2 regions of the Eubacterium sp. genome follow, and region 2 is predicted to be linked to the other one. Evidence: riboswitches for the same ligand, from Rfam matches in the RefSeq annotation. Region 2 holds a riboswitch; the other holds the start of a gene.
What was found. Region 2 has a riboswitch for FMN ahead of ribD (bifunctional diaminohydroxyphosphoribosylaminopyrimidine deaminase/5-amino-6-(5-phosphoribosylamino)uracil reductase RibD). Riboswitches for the same ligand answer to the same signal wherever they lie in the genome.
Positions count from the first base shown of each region.

Region 1: it holds a riboswitch for FMN, as region 2 does, so the genes downstream of both, ACZM4J_RS07985 (ECF transporter S component) here and ribD (bifunctional diaminohydroxyphosphoribosylaminopyrimidine deaminase/5-amino-6-(5-phosphoribosylamino)uracil reductase RibD) in region 2, are expected to answer to the same signal.

Region 1 covers NZ_DBLZZO010000019.1:45,573-51,974, forward strand. Annotated here, with positions in the region: gene ACZM4J_RS07980 (aspartate kinase) at 25-1,353, shown strand; FMN riboswitch at 1,462-1,589, shown strand; gene ACZM4J_RS07985 (ECF transporter S component) at 1,850-2,461, shown strand; gene tsaE (tRNA (adenosine(37)-N6)-threonylcarbamoyltransferase complex ATPase subunit type 1 TsaE) at 2,693-3,118, shown strand; gene tsaB (tRNA (adenosine(37)-N6)-threonylcarbamoyltransferase complex dimerization subunit type 1 TsaB) at 3,115-3,840, shown strand; gene rimI (ribosomal protein S18-alanine N-acetyltransferase) at 4,016-4,468, shown strand; gene ACZM4J_RS08005 (hypothetical protein) at 4,542-4,781, shown strand; gene ACZM4J_RS08010 (ribonuclease Z) at 4,939-5,847, shown strand; gene tsaD (tRNA (adenosine(37)-N6)-threonylcarbamoyltransferase complex transferase subunit TsaD) at 5,866-6,402, shown strand, end outside.
Region 2 covers NZ_DBLZZO010000005.1:83,502-89,903, forward strand. Annotated here, with positions in the region: gene ribD (bifunctional diaminohydroxyphosphoribosylaminopyrimidine deaminase/5-amino-6-(5-phosphoribosylamino)uracil reductase RibD) at 1-1,081, opposite strand, end outside; FMN riboswitch at 1,527-1,641, opposite strand; gene ACZM4J_RS03060 (leucine-rich repeat domain-containing protein) at 1,719-2,804, opposite strand; gene ACZM4J_RS03065 (leucine-rich repeat protein) at 2,819-3,772, opposite strand; gene ACZM4J_RS03070 (hypothetical protein) at 4,068-4,196, opposite strand; gene ACZM4J_RS03075 (right-handed parallel beta-helix repeat-containing protein) at 4,294-5,772, opposite strand; gene ACZM4J_RS03080 (acyltransferase family protein) at 5,843-6,402, opposite strand, start outside.

The DNA of each region.
Region 1 (6,402 bases), on a different contig from region 2:
AAAAGATAAATTAGGAGGCAGGTTATGAAAGAAACAAAGGTTGTAAAGTTTGGTGGTAGTTCACTAGCTGATGCAAACCAGTTTAGAAAAGTTGCAGATATTATTTTAGCAGATCCAACAAGACGTTTTGTTGTTGCATCAGCACCGGGTAAACGTTTTGTAGAAGATATTAAAGTTACAGATATGCTTTATAACTGTTATGAATTAGCTTCAGAAGGTGAAGAATTTGAAGAACAGTTTAATCTTATTAAGGAAAGATATAATGGAATTATTGAAGGCTTAGGCATTCAGGATTTTTCGTTGGACGAAGATTTTGACATTATAAAGGGCGCATTCTCTCATATGGCAGGTAGAGATTATGCAGCCAGTCGTGGTGAATTCTTAAACAGTAAAGTATTAGCCAAATTTTTAGGCTTTGATTTCATTGATGCTGCAAAATATATTTTCTTCAATGAAAGAGGAGAATTTGATTGGGATAAAACATCAGAAAAGTTAGCTCCAAAGCTTGCAAAATCTGAATATGCAGTGATTCCGGGATTTTATGGTTCTATGCCTAACGGAACTATCAAAACATTTTCAAGAGGTGGTTCAGACGTAACAGGTTCAATTGTTGCCAGAGCAGCAGACGCAATGATTTATGAAAACTGGACAGACGTTAGTGGATTTTTAATTTGCGATCCAAGAATTGTAAATAATCCAAGTCCAATTAACACAATCACATACGCAGAACTTAGAGAATTAGCATACATGGGAGCTACTGTTTTACACGAAGATGCTATCTTCCCTGTTAGAGCAGCAGGTATCCCTGTAAATATCAAAAACACAAACTGCCCACAGGATAGAGGAACTATGATTGTTTCAGAAACTGCTGAGCCATGTGAACATATTATTACAGGTATTGCCGGCAAGAAGGGTATGTCAGTAATTAATATTGAAAAGGACAAAATGAACAGTGAAGTAGGCTTTGGTAGAAATGTACTTCGTGCATTGGAAAAGAGCAATGTAAGTTTTGAACATATGCCATCAGGTGTAGACACAATGAGTGTTGTTATTCAGACAGATGCATTAGCAGGAAAGGAAACAGCTATTCTTGACGAAATCCGTTCAAGAGTACATCCTGACCAGTTATTTATTGAAAGTAACCTTGCCCTTATTGCAGTAGTAGGTCGTGGAATGAAGAGTGCCAGAGGTACAGCTGCAATCTTATTCACAGCTTTAGCAGAGGCAAGAGTTAATATTAAAATGATTGACCAGGGATCTTCAGAACTTAACATCATTATCGGTGTAGCAGAAGAAGATTTTGAAGTTGCATTACGTGCAATTTACAATGCATTCATTAAAGTAAAAAAATAAATAAGTAAAAAAGTAAATTTTATTAACGTTAGTATTTTGTGAAGAATAAGTTATTAACAAACTTGACAACATAATAACAAAGTATTAACATTAATGTGAAAATTGAATAAAGTTCTTCGGGGTAAGGTGCAATTCCTAACCGGCTGTGATTGCTTAAGCATAAGTCAGCGAGCCTATTGGCATGATATGGTGAGAATCCATAACCGACAGTAAAGTCTGGATGAGAGAAGATAGAATATAATTACTGTTACATGCAGTAGTAAAAACAGCAACTGAAGAAATTTTGGTTGTTGTTTTTTTTTGGCTCTTTGTCAAGCTTGGGGGTAATCACTCACATAAAGTCGTGTGTGATTTCTTATTAAATAAAAAACGTCCCGCTAGGGATGTCCACCCCAGCGAAAAGAAAAAAGTTACTAAAGTAACCTGCGCTTGGTGTGTAAAATTTCGCAAGGGACATTCTTTGTTACATTAATGTTATAGATTGGAGGTAATATAAATGAAAAAAACTTTTACAACAAAAAACATAGTTTTAATAGCGATGTTTTCAGCATTGGCTTTAGTTTTACACTTATTTGATTTTTCGATTCCTGTAATTGCACCGGAATTCTATAAATTAGATTTAAGTGAAATTCCTGTACTAATTGGTTCATTTATAATGGGACCATTGGCAGGCGTGTTTATTGAAGCAATAAAAATATTATTAAAATTATTAGTAAAAGGAACATCAACAGCCTACGTTGGAGATTTGGCAAACTTCATAATTGGTTGTGCATTTGTTGTTCCTGCAAGTTTAATATACAAGTATAAGAAAACAAAAATGGGCGCGTTCATTGGAATGGCAGTAGGTATACTTGTAATGGCAGTTGCTGGAATTGCCATTAACTATTGGGTTTTAATTCCTTTTTATGTAAAAGCTTTCGGCATGCCATTAGATGCAATTATTGGAATGGGAGCAAAAATCAACGGAGCTATTTCTAACAAATTTACATTCGTCCTTATTTGTGTAGGACCGTTTAATATTTTAAAAGGTGTAATCGACAGTTTAATCACAGCCGTTGTCTACAAAAGAATCAGTTCATTTATAAAAGAGATTGGTTCAAAAAAATAAAAATATTGACTCTAAAAAAATAAGTATATGGCTAAATCAAAACACAATCGTCAAATTAAAACATAGAAAAATTTGAAAAACACAGAAATATTGTTTATACTAATCAGTATGGCATATTTCTGTGCTTTTTAATGTAATAGAAATTTCAAAGAAGAATATGTCACAAAAAGCATTACGCTAGGATGTATCCTAGTATGAAAACAAAGTTAACCTAAATATATTGGAGGATAGATGATATACGAAACAAATTCCGAAAAGGAAACTTTTGAATTAGGAAAAAATCTGGGTGAGCAAGCAAAGGCTGGTCAGATTTTTTGCCTAAATGGAGATTTAGGAGTTGGAAAAACTGTGTTTACTCAGGGATTTGCAAAGGGACTTGGCATTGAAGAAAACGTCAACAGTCCAACATTTACAATTATACAGGTATACGAGGAGGGGAGAATTCCTTTATATCATTTTGATGTATATAGAATTGGTGATCCTGAAGAAATGTATGAAATCGGATACGAGGAATATTTTTTCGGAGAAGGCGTATGCCTCATAGAATGGTCAAAATTAATAGAAGAATTAATACCTGAGGAAGCAATAAATATTGAAATAGATAAAAATCTTGAAAAAGGTTTAGACTATAGAAAGATTACAGTGGAGGGACTATGAGAATATTAGCAATAGACAGCTCTGCAATGGTGGCAACAGTTGCCGTGACAACAGATGGAGTTTTAAATGCAGAATATACAATTAATCACAAAAAAACACATTCTCAAACATTGCTACCAATGATAGATGAAATGTGTAAAACAATTGAACTTGATATGAAAACAGTAGATGCTATAGCAATATCAGGAGGTCCCGGTTCTTACACAGGACTTAGAATAGGTAGTGCCACAGCAAAAGGCTTCGGCTTGGCGCTTGGTATTCCAATCATAAATGTTCCAACAATGGACGCTTTGGCGTACAATATGTTTTCGTCACAGTATATTGTTTGTCCAATTATGGATGCGAGACGAGGACAGGTTTATACAGGAATTTATCAATTTGAAGGCACAGAAATGCAAACAATAAAAGAACAGTGCATTATGATGCTTGAGGACTTAATTGAAGAATTAGATAAAATAGGTAAAGCTGTGATTTTCCTTGGCGATGGTGTTGAAAAAGGAAAAGAAATTATTGACGCCCAAATGAAGTCAGAGCATTACTATGCACCTGCATCTATGAATGGACAGAAAGCTTCAAGTGTGGCAGCCCTTGGTGAAATCTATTATGCTCAGGGAAAAATTGAAAAAGCGGCAGACCATAAACCTGAATATTTAAGATTATCTCAGGCAGAGAGAGAACTTAAAGAAAAATTAGCCAAAGAAAAAGCGCAGGCAGAAAAATAAATCTGTGTGAAAAGAAATAAAACAAAAAATTAATTAAAATACAACAGAGATTAATAATGAAAAAAAGATAAAAATTTTAATTAAAATTAAGCAGAACAAAATTTCGTAGTGAAAATACAAAAAAGTAAGAATTAGGCTGAAGCATAAAATATAATATAAAGAGTAGGACTAAAATATGGAACAGGAAAAAATAACAATTAGAAAAATGAACATAGAGGATATTCCTGCTGTTTTTGAAATTGAACAAAGCATATTTTCTATTCCCTGGTCTGAAAAATCATTTAAAGATTCTCTGGAAAGTGAAAATACCAATTTTGTAGTAGCTTTGTGCAATGATGAAATTGTAGGCTACATTGGTATGTATGTATTTGGAGAAGAGGCTGATATATCAAATGTTGCAGTCTCTCTTAAACACAGAAGAAAGCATATTGCCCAGAATATGCTTGACTATATCTTTGATTGGTCACAAAATAAAAAAATAAAAAATCTCACTTTAGAAGTAAGAGAAACTAATGTGCCCGCAATAAAACTATATGAAAAGAATGGTTTTAAGGAGGCCGGCATTAGAAAAGATTATTACGAAAAACCAAAAGAAAATGCAGTTATAATGTGGAAACAAAATCTATAAAATACATTACTTTCCACTATTATTTTACCTGTGAAACCTATAAAATAAAAAATGTTTATTTTAGGAGGAAGTTATGAGAAGATACGAAGATGAAAAATTAGTGGAAGTGACTTGCAATAAATGTGGGAAGAAATTAATCGTAGAAAATGAAATTATAAAAGAAGGCAATTTTACTGTAGAATATAAATGGAACTATTTTTCAAACAAAGATGGAAGAGAACATTTTTTTGATTTGTGCGAAGAATGTTACGACAAAATAACGGGAGAATTTTTAATCCCTGTAGACCACAGGGAATATAAAGAATTGTTATAGAAATTCTGATTTCAGATAGCAACAAAGAATATAAAGCATTATTGTGAAAATTCTAATTTCTGAGAATGACAGGAAAAATAAAGAACTTATTTGGAATTCCTGTAGGTAGTAAAAATAAAGAGTAACTGTAGAATTGCAGAAAAGAAAGAGGAAGAGAATGTTAGACGTATGTTTGTTAGGTACAGGAGGAATGATGCCAATTCCCAGAAGATGGCTGACATCTTTAATGTGCAGATATAATGGAAGTAACATATTAATTGATTGTGGGGAAGGCACACAGGTTGCGGTAAAGCAGAAAGGCTGGACCTTTAAACCAATTGATGTAATATGCATAACACACTATCATGCTGATCACATAAGTGGACTTCCAGGCTTACTGCTTACAATGGGAAATGCTGAAAGAAAAGAGCCACTTACAATGATTGGACCAAAAGGCTTAGAAAGAGTTGTAAGGGCACTTAGAACAATTGCACCTGAACTTCCTTTTGATATAAAGTTTATTGAATTATCAGAAGATTTGGAGACAATCCAGTTTGAAGAATACAGAATAAAAGCTTTTAAGGTAAAACATAGCATAACATGTTACGGATATTCAATTGAAGTGGACAGAAGCGGAAAGTTTGATGCCACAAAAGCAAAAGAACTGGATATACCAATAAAAAAATGGAGTCTTTTACAAAAAGGCGAGACAATCGAGGCAGACGGCCGGGTTTTCACACCTGATATGGTAATGGGACCACCACGAAAAGGTTTAAAAGTAACATATGCAACTGACACAAGACCTGTTGCAAACATTGCTAAAGCTGCAAAAGATGCAGATTTATTTGTGTGCGAAGGAATGTATGGAGAACCTGATAAAGAAGAAAAAGCGAAAGAACACAAACATATGACTTTTGTGGAAGCTGCAAACATCGCAAAAGAAGCCAATCCAAAAGAAATGTGGCTGACACACTACAGCCCATCTCTTGTAAAACCTTGGCTTTATTTAGATACGGTTACAGACATTTTTCCAAATGCAAAGACAGGAAAAGATGGGATGTCTGTTGATTTAATGTTTGAAGATTAGAAAAGTAGAGGTATTGTTTTGAAAGATATAAAAATATTAGCAATTGAAAGTTCGTGTGACGAAACAGCAGCAGCAGTTGTTGTTAATGGAAGAGAAGCGCTATCTAACGTCATATCTTCACAAATAGATTTACATACATTATATGGAGGTGTAGTACCTGAAATAGCTTCAAGAAAACATATTGAAAACATTAACTATGTTATCGAGAAGGCTTTATCAGATGCTAAAACAACATTAGATGAAATTGATGCAATAGGAGTTACATACGGACCAGGGTTAGTAGGCGCACTTTTAGTGGGAGTAGCGGAAGCGAAAGCTATATGTTTTGCTAAAGATATTCCTTTAGTTGGAGTACATCATATTGAAGGACATATTTGCGCCAATTATGTGGAAAACAAAGAGTTAGAACCACCATTTGTATGTCTTGTTGTATCGGGTGGTCATACTCACCTTGTTGTGGTAGAAGATTATGGCAAGTATAAGATTCTTGGAAAAACAAGAGACGATGCCGCAGGAGAAGCCTTTGACAAAGTGGCAAGAGCAATAGGCTTAGGA
Region 2 (6,402 bases):
TTATGTAACTTTCAATTAAAATATCTTCACCAAGAATGCTGACCTTACTTTTTTCAAGATTTAAACTTTCGGCTGGCAACTTAAATCCCTGTCCTTCAACCGGTGTCTTGGCATCTTTCCCACCAAAAATTTTAGGTGCAATGTAAATCTCTGTTTTATTAACAAGTCCCTTAGCTACCATTGACCAGTTAAGAGTTCCACCACCTTCAACAATGACACTGTCAATATTCATCTCTCCTAATTTTTTCATCAGGCTTTCCAAATTTACCTTGCCTTTTTCATCAGGTAGCTGAAGAATTTTGCATCCTAGTTTTTCATAAGTTTTTACCTTTTCTTCTTCAACCTTTCCTGTTGCAATTATGGTTGGTATGTCTTTTGCTGACTGTACAATATTTGACTCAATGGGAGTCCTTAGATTTGTGTCACATATAATCCTTGTTGGATTTACGCCCTCTGGAATTCTGCAGGTAAGCATTGGATTATCAGCCAACACTGTTCCAACTCCTACCATAATTCCACTGTATCTATGTCTGTTATTATGTACATGCTCTCTGGCTTTTTTCCCTGTAATCCACTTAGACTCGCCAGTGTAAGTAGCAATTTTTCCATCAATGGTCATTGCATATTTTAAAATTACATAAGGCGTTTTTGTTTGAATATAGTGGAAAAAAACTTTATTTAAGCTGTCACATTCCTCTTTTAAAATATGAGTTTCAACTTCTATTCCATTGTCCTGTAAAATTTTAATCCCTTTGCCTGCCACTAATGGATTAGGATCATCTGAACCTACAAAAACTTTCTTTATACCTGCCTGAATAATTGCCTCCACACATGGTGGCTGTTTCCCTTTGTGGCAACAAGGTTCCAATGTAACATACATGGTAGCTCCTGTCACATCATCAGTGGCGTTTGCAAGAGCATCTCTTTCCCCATGCAAATCACCATACTTGTGGTGGTAGCCTTTGCCAATAACTTTTCCATTTTTCACAATAACGGCACCTACCATTGGATTAGGCGATGTGTAACCCATTCCTTTTTTTGCTAAATCCAGTGCCATTCTCATATAATATTCAGAATTCATTTTTCACCTCCTGATTTTGTGTAAATAATGAAGAATGTCGCTTGTGACATTCTTTGCGCTGAGTGCGTGCCCGTCTGCAACTATTTTCTTATCCCACGAATACGCATCCATGTGGAACGCTTTTTATGTAATAGAAATTCTGAAAGAATTTCTATTACATAAAAAGCCCTGAGCATATGCTCAGGGCTTTTTTCAATCTATGTTATCTAATCAATTCCTGTTAATACCGATTAACATTTCAATAAATTATTGAAGTAATTATTAACATTATTTCATTTCAAATTCACTCTATGATAATTATTAATTTCCTTTCGCACCAGTGGGCATCCATAGTGGAACGTTTTTTATATAATAAGAAATTGTGAAGGAATTTCTTATTATATAAAAAAGCTCTGGAAATACATTTCCAGAGCTTCTAATTATCAATATAAATTTTAAATTTATTCCATATCTTCTTTCATCCAGACTTTACTGTCGGCTTCGGAGTTTCACCGAATCATGCCTTGCGGCTCGTGGGCTTTACCACCGGTAGGGAATTTCACCCTGCCCTGAAGAGTTTATTTTGTTTTCGTTTAAAACTATACTCTACCTAAAACTAAATGTCAACTTTATATTATTAGTTATTAATACACTCTCTTTATAATTTCACAACATTGCTCCATTTTGTGTACAATGTCTTACCACCTTTTTTTCTATACGCCCTATATTGGAATGTGCTTTTTACGTCTTTAGGTGCAATTTTATTTTTGCTTACAAACTTGCCCATTTTTCTGTCAAGTTTACCGTAACTTGGAATGTAACTTTTTTTAGTTTTCTCCACAAAAGTCTTTTTGATTTTTTTATTCTTTTTACTACTAATAGTTATTTTTATCTGGTAACCTTTAGCTGTGTCAACATCATTCCAAGTAAATGGATATAACATATAAGGCTTTATCTTTTTAAAAGATTTAGTATAGCTTATTTTTGTAACAGTATTCAATGCTCTTTCAGCCATTTTCACTGAATTTGGCAAATAAATTTTCTTTACTTTGGCTGTGTAGAAAGCATTTTTTCCAATGTTTTTTACTTTAGGACCTTTAACTGTCTTAAGTTTGTTGCAGTTTGCAAAAGCCTCTTTTCCAACATCTTTAACATTTTTCAAATTGATTTTTGTTAGATAATTACATTCTGAAAATGCATAGTCTTTTATTTTGTTTACATTATTTAAGTCGATATTCTTTATGTAACTTCCTGCAAATACATGTTCTGCTATCACTTTTACTTTCTTAGGAACCGTTATATCTACGACTCCGCAACCGGCAAATGCATAAGTACCTATTGAAGTAATGTTATCTTCCATTTTGATAGTTTTCAACTGTGCATTATTAAATGCATGTTCCGCTATTTTCTCAACTGTTTCAGGGATGGTATAGCTACCACCAATATTCTTTTGTCTTGGATAATAAAGTATAGTCTTTTTGTCTTTTGAAAATAAAATTCCATCTTCTGACATATACTTAGGATTGTCTTTATCAACATTTACACTTTCAACGCTATTCATTGTCCAATGCCAAATTTCATCTATACTTCCGGTATAATTTTTGTCTATTGTTATTACTCTGTAATCTGAGCCATGCTGAATTTTATCTATGCTCACTTCACCGCCTGCATTCTCGCTGGCACCTACAATATTTACCTGAAAACACATAGTAAGCGCTAATAATATTAGTAAGAATTTTTTCATAACTTTCTCCTCCTTTAATCTGCATCATGCCATGAATCATAAACCATATAATCACTCCACTTTGTATACACTTTTTTATTCTTTATGTATTTATAGGCCCTTACCTTTGTTTTTATAAAATAGTGCTTATACTCCGAAAAAAAGTCTATTTTTAAATTTTTGTCATATCTAAAGTCGTAATTTAATTCTCTAAATTTATTTAAAACTTTTTTTCTTATTTTCTTGTCATAGACATTTTTTGATGTTTTTGCCCTTACAATTTTCTTGTCTTTTGGTTTAAATCCACTATATATTACGCTCTTAACATCATATCCTTTTGCTTTTGAAATCTTATACCATCTATTACAGCTATATACATATGGCTTTATTTCTTTAAATTTTTTATTAGTTTTTATTAAAATATTGCTGTCTACAGCACGTATATCCAGCTTTGCCTTCTGATTTAACTTTATTTGCTTTATTGCGGTATTATTTATACCCTGTTCTTCAATTCTGCTAATATTATTTGACACAATCTCTTTTAGATTTTTGCATTGTGAAATTCCATTAGAATTTATTTTTTTTGCTTTATTTAAATCAATCTTTTTCAATGATGTACAATTATAAAAAGCCTTATTTTCTATAACTTCAGCACTTGTAATTAACTTGTATGACTGTGATTTACTTCTTGGAAAATAATATAAAATCTTTCCATCTTTTGAATAAAGCGCCCCGTCTATAGCCTTATATTTTGAATTTCCTTCTGCCACTACAAACTCTTTTTTACAATCTACATATTGGTATTTTGTGTTGTACACTGCATCACCACGATAATTTTCATCAATATAAATCTTATCGTATGATGTTCCATGTCCTTTTACATCTTCAATATTAGTAATATTATCATTTGCACTAACACTAATCCCAAATAATATTGTTGTTACCAATATACTAAATATCATTGTTACTTTACATAGTTTTTGTTTCATAAAAAAACCTCCTTTGAAAAAAAAGAAAAGATTACTTGCTAAATATGTAAGTAATCTTTTCTTCGCTTAAATTGTTCTACATTGTTTTAATTACTTCATACTAACGGCGCAAGAGTTTTCACATTATTTTATCTATATACTTTTAAACGTAGGATTTTTACTATTTATTGCATTAGCAAATAAAAAAAGTTGAATGCAAAACTAACTTCTGGTTTCTTCATTTTTCAATTGTTTAGCTGTTGTTTTTCCTTTGTCGACTCTATAATTAAGTTAAATCAATGGATTTTTGAGCATACTAACCAGGCTCCTGGAAATCACAGTGCAAGAGTAACTTCTGGATGCCTTTGGATTTGGCTATCCTTTTCGTATCCTCCTGCCTGTTTTCCCAGGTTAAGTGTTGTCCTTTTTTTCTTTTCTCAGGCATTTTTTCCTCCAATCTCAGGAGGATACATACCTATTATATCATTGCTGACTAACTTATGGATTGGATATAAAAAACAGAACTTTGAAATTCATTTAACTTATTTTTCAATGTTGCCAGATACATATGTAGACGAAGAATCAATTTTTTTCTTAGTTGTCAAGTTTCCCATACACATATCATTGTTTACTATAACATTATTTTTAGATACACTTTGAACCCATATATTATATCCCGAAGTTTTTTTATCACAGAAGGTATTTCCGCTAACATATTTTTTTTGAGCATATCCTGCACTGCTCCCTCCAATTAGCACATCTGTACCACCATTGTTTAGAAATATACAATTTTTTATTATTGTACTAACAGAGTTAACTGTTGATGTAATGCCATAGGATGCATTTTCTTTTATAGCGCAACCTTGAATAATGGAATTTTCACAATCATGAACATACAATCCATGTGAACCATTATTATAAACACTGCATCCCATTACCATAGTATTATTTGAAGCTACATTTATTCCAATAGTACTCCCATTATATATACTTATATTGGACAATTTAACATTACTTCCACTTGCATTAGCTATTCTTCCACTTTCTGTATTAACCGACACACCTGCGCTTTTGCATTCTTTAATTTCTCCTCCAATCACTTCAATATTATTCGAGTTTATTAGTTTAACACCATTTCCGCTAATTCCCTTCAAAATACAATTCGAGATTATGCTGTCATAAAGATTTTCGGCTTCAATTGCGCTCCCATTAACAGTATTTAATACTATGTTTTTATCAAAATTACATCTCGTCCAATTAAATGGTTTTATAGCACTATACTTTATATTATAGAAGAAGTTATCCTCTATTTGAATTGATTGATGTTGTGAATTAACTGTACACGCATGACTTCCCACACCATCACCTGTTTCAGCAAAATAGCACTCCCTTACATTAACGAATGTACATGGTTTATTATCCCATCCTCCAAATAATGGAAACACCTGTATATTTTTAGCTAAATCAATTTGAATCGCTTCACTGTGGCTTCGTTTATTTGAATCGACAATAATGTTATGGTGATTATGAAATTTGCAATTTACAATTGTAACTAATGAACACGAATTAATTTCAATATGATGTCCTGACCTAACATTTTTTATTGTAATATTACTAATATGTATATTCTTTGCGTGTGCAAAACATATGCCATTGCTTGGGGTATCTTCATTTTCACCATTGCAATCTATTACTCCACCACTAATTGAAATATTACCATTTCCATTATAATCATAATATACATCTGTTTTCTCGCCATTTGTAAAAATTGCATATGGTCCAGATGTGTAAAGTTCAGGACTAGTTGCCTGTTGATTAATTGTTACACTCCCACTTCTTTGTAATATAGTATCTTCATCCATTCTTATATGTGTGTTTTTATAAATTACTAATGGACTACTTATAAGATATTCTCCTTTTGGTATATAAATATTTCCACCTTCATTGAGCGCTTTCTGAATTTCTTTAGTGTAATCTATTCCGTTTCCTAATGCTCCATAATCCTTAACATTTATTTCCATAGTTTTTCTCCTCTTTTAATACAATTCCTTGTTTAATATTTTTATATTCTTTAATTTGCTAATTACTACCTTATTCAAAATTTTTTTCACATATAATGTCTATGCACGCACATACAATATAAATCAAAATAACACTTGTGATTGCACTCACTATTAACATTGCTCCACCTTCCAAATACTTTTCCGGACATTTGATAATATCATTCCATAAAAAGTATCTCATCGTGTCACTGTTAGCATGTATCAATAAAATACCGAATGTTGTTTTTGACAATGTATTAATTATTTTGCTATTTTTAATATTTATGTTCTTAAATAAGATAAATAACATAATTGCCATTGTAATAGCCATAAATTTATTAGCTCCAATGACAAAATGATATATATCAATTTTCATTGTGTAATTAAACACATAGATGCTAATACATATTACTACAGCAGAAATAATTGTGCCTACTAATCCCACTCTAAAATTATCCCATTTTTTGTTACCATATTTTCTTATAAAAGCTCCAATTAAATATACTGTAATGTACCATCCCAGTCCTTCAAAATTGTCTCTAACAAATAAATATCCCTCACTGTCTATCTGAAAAAAGAACGTGCTAAAAATAGAATATAATGCTATTA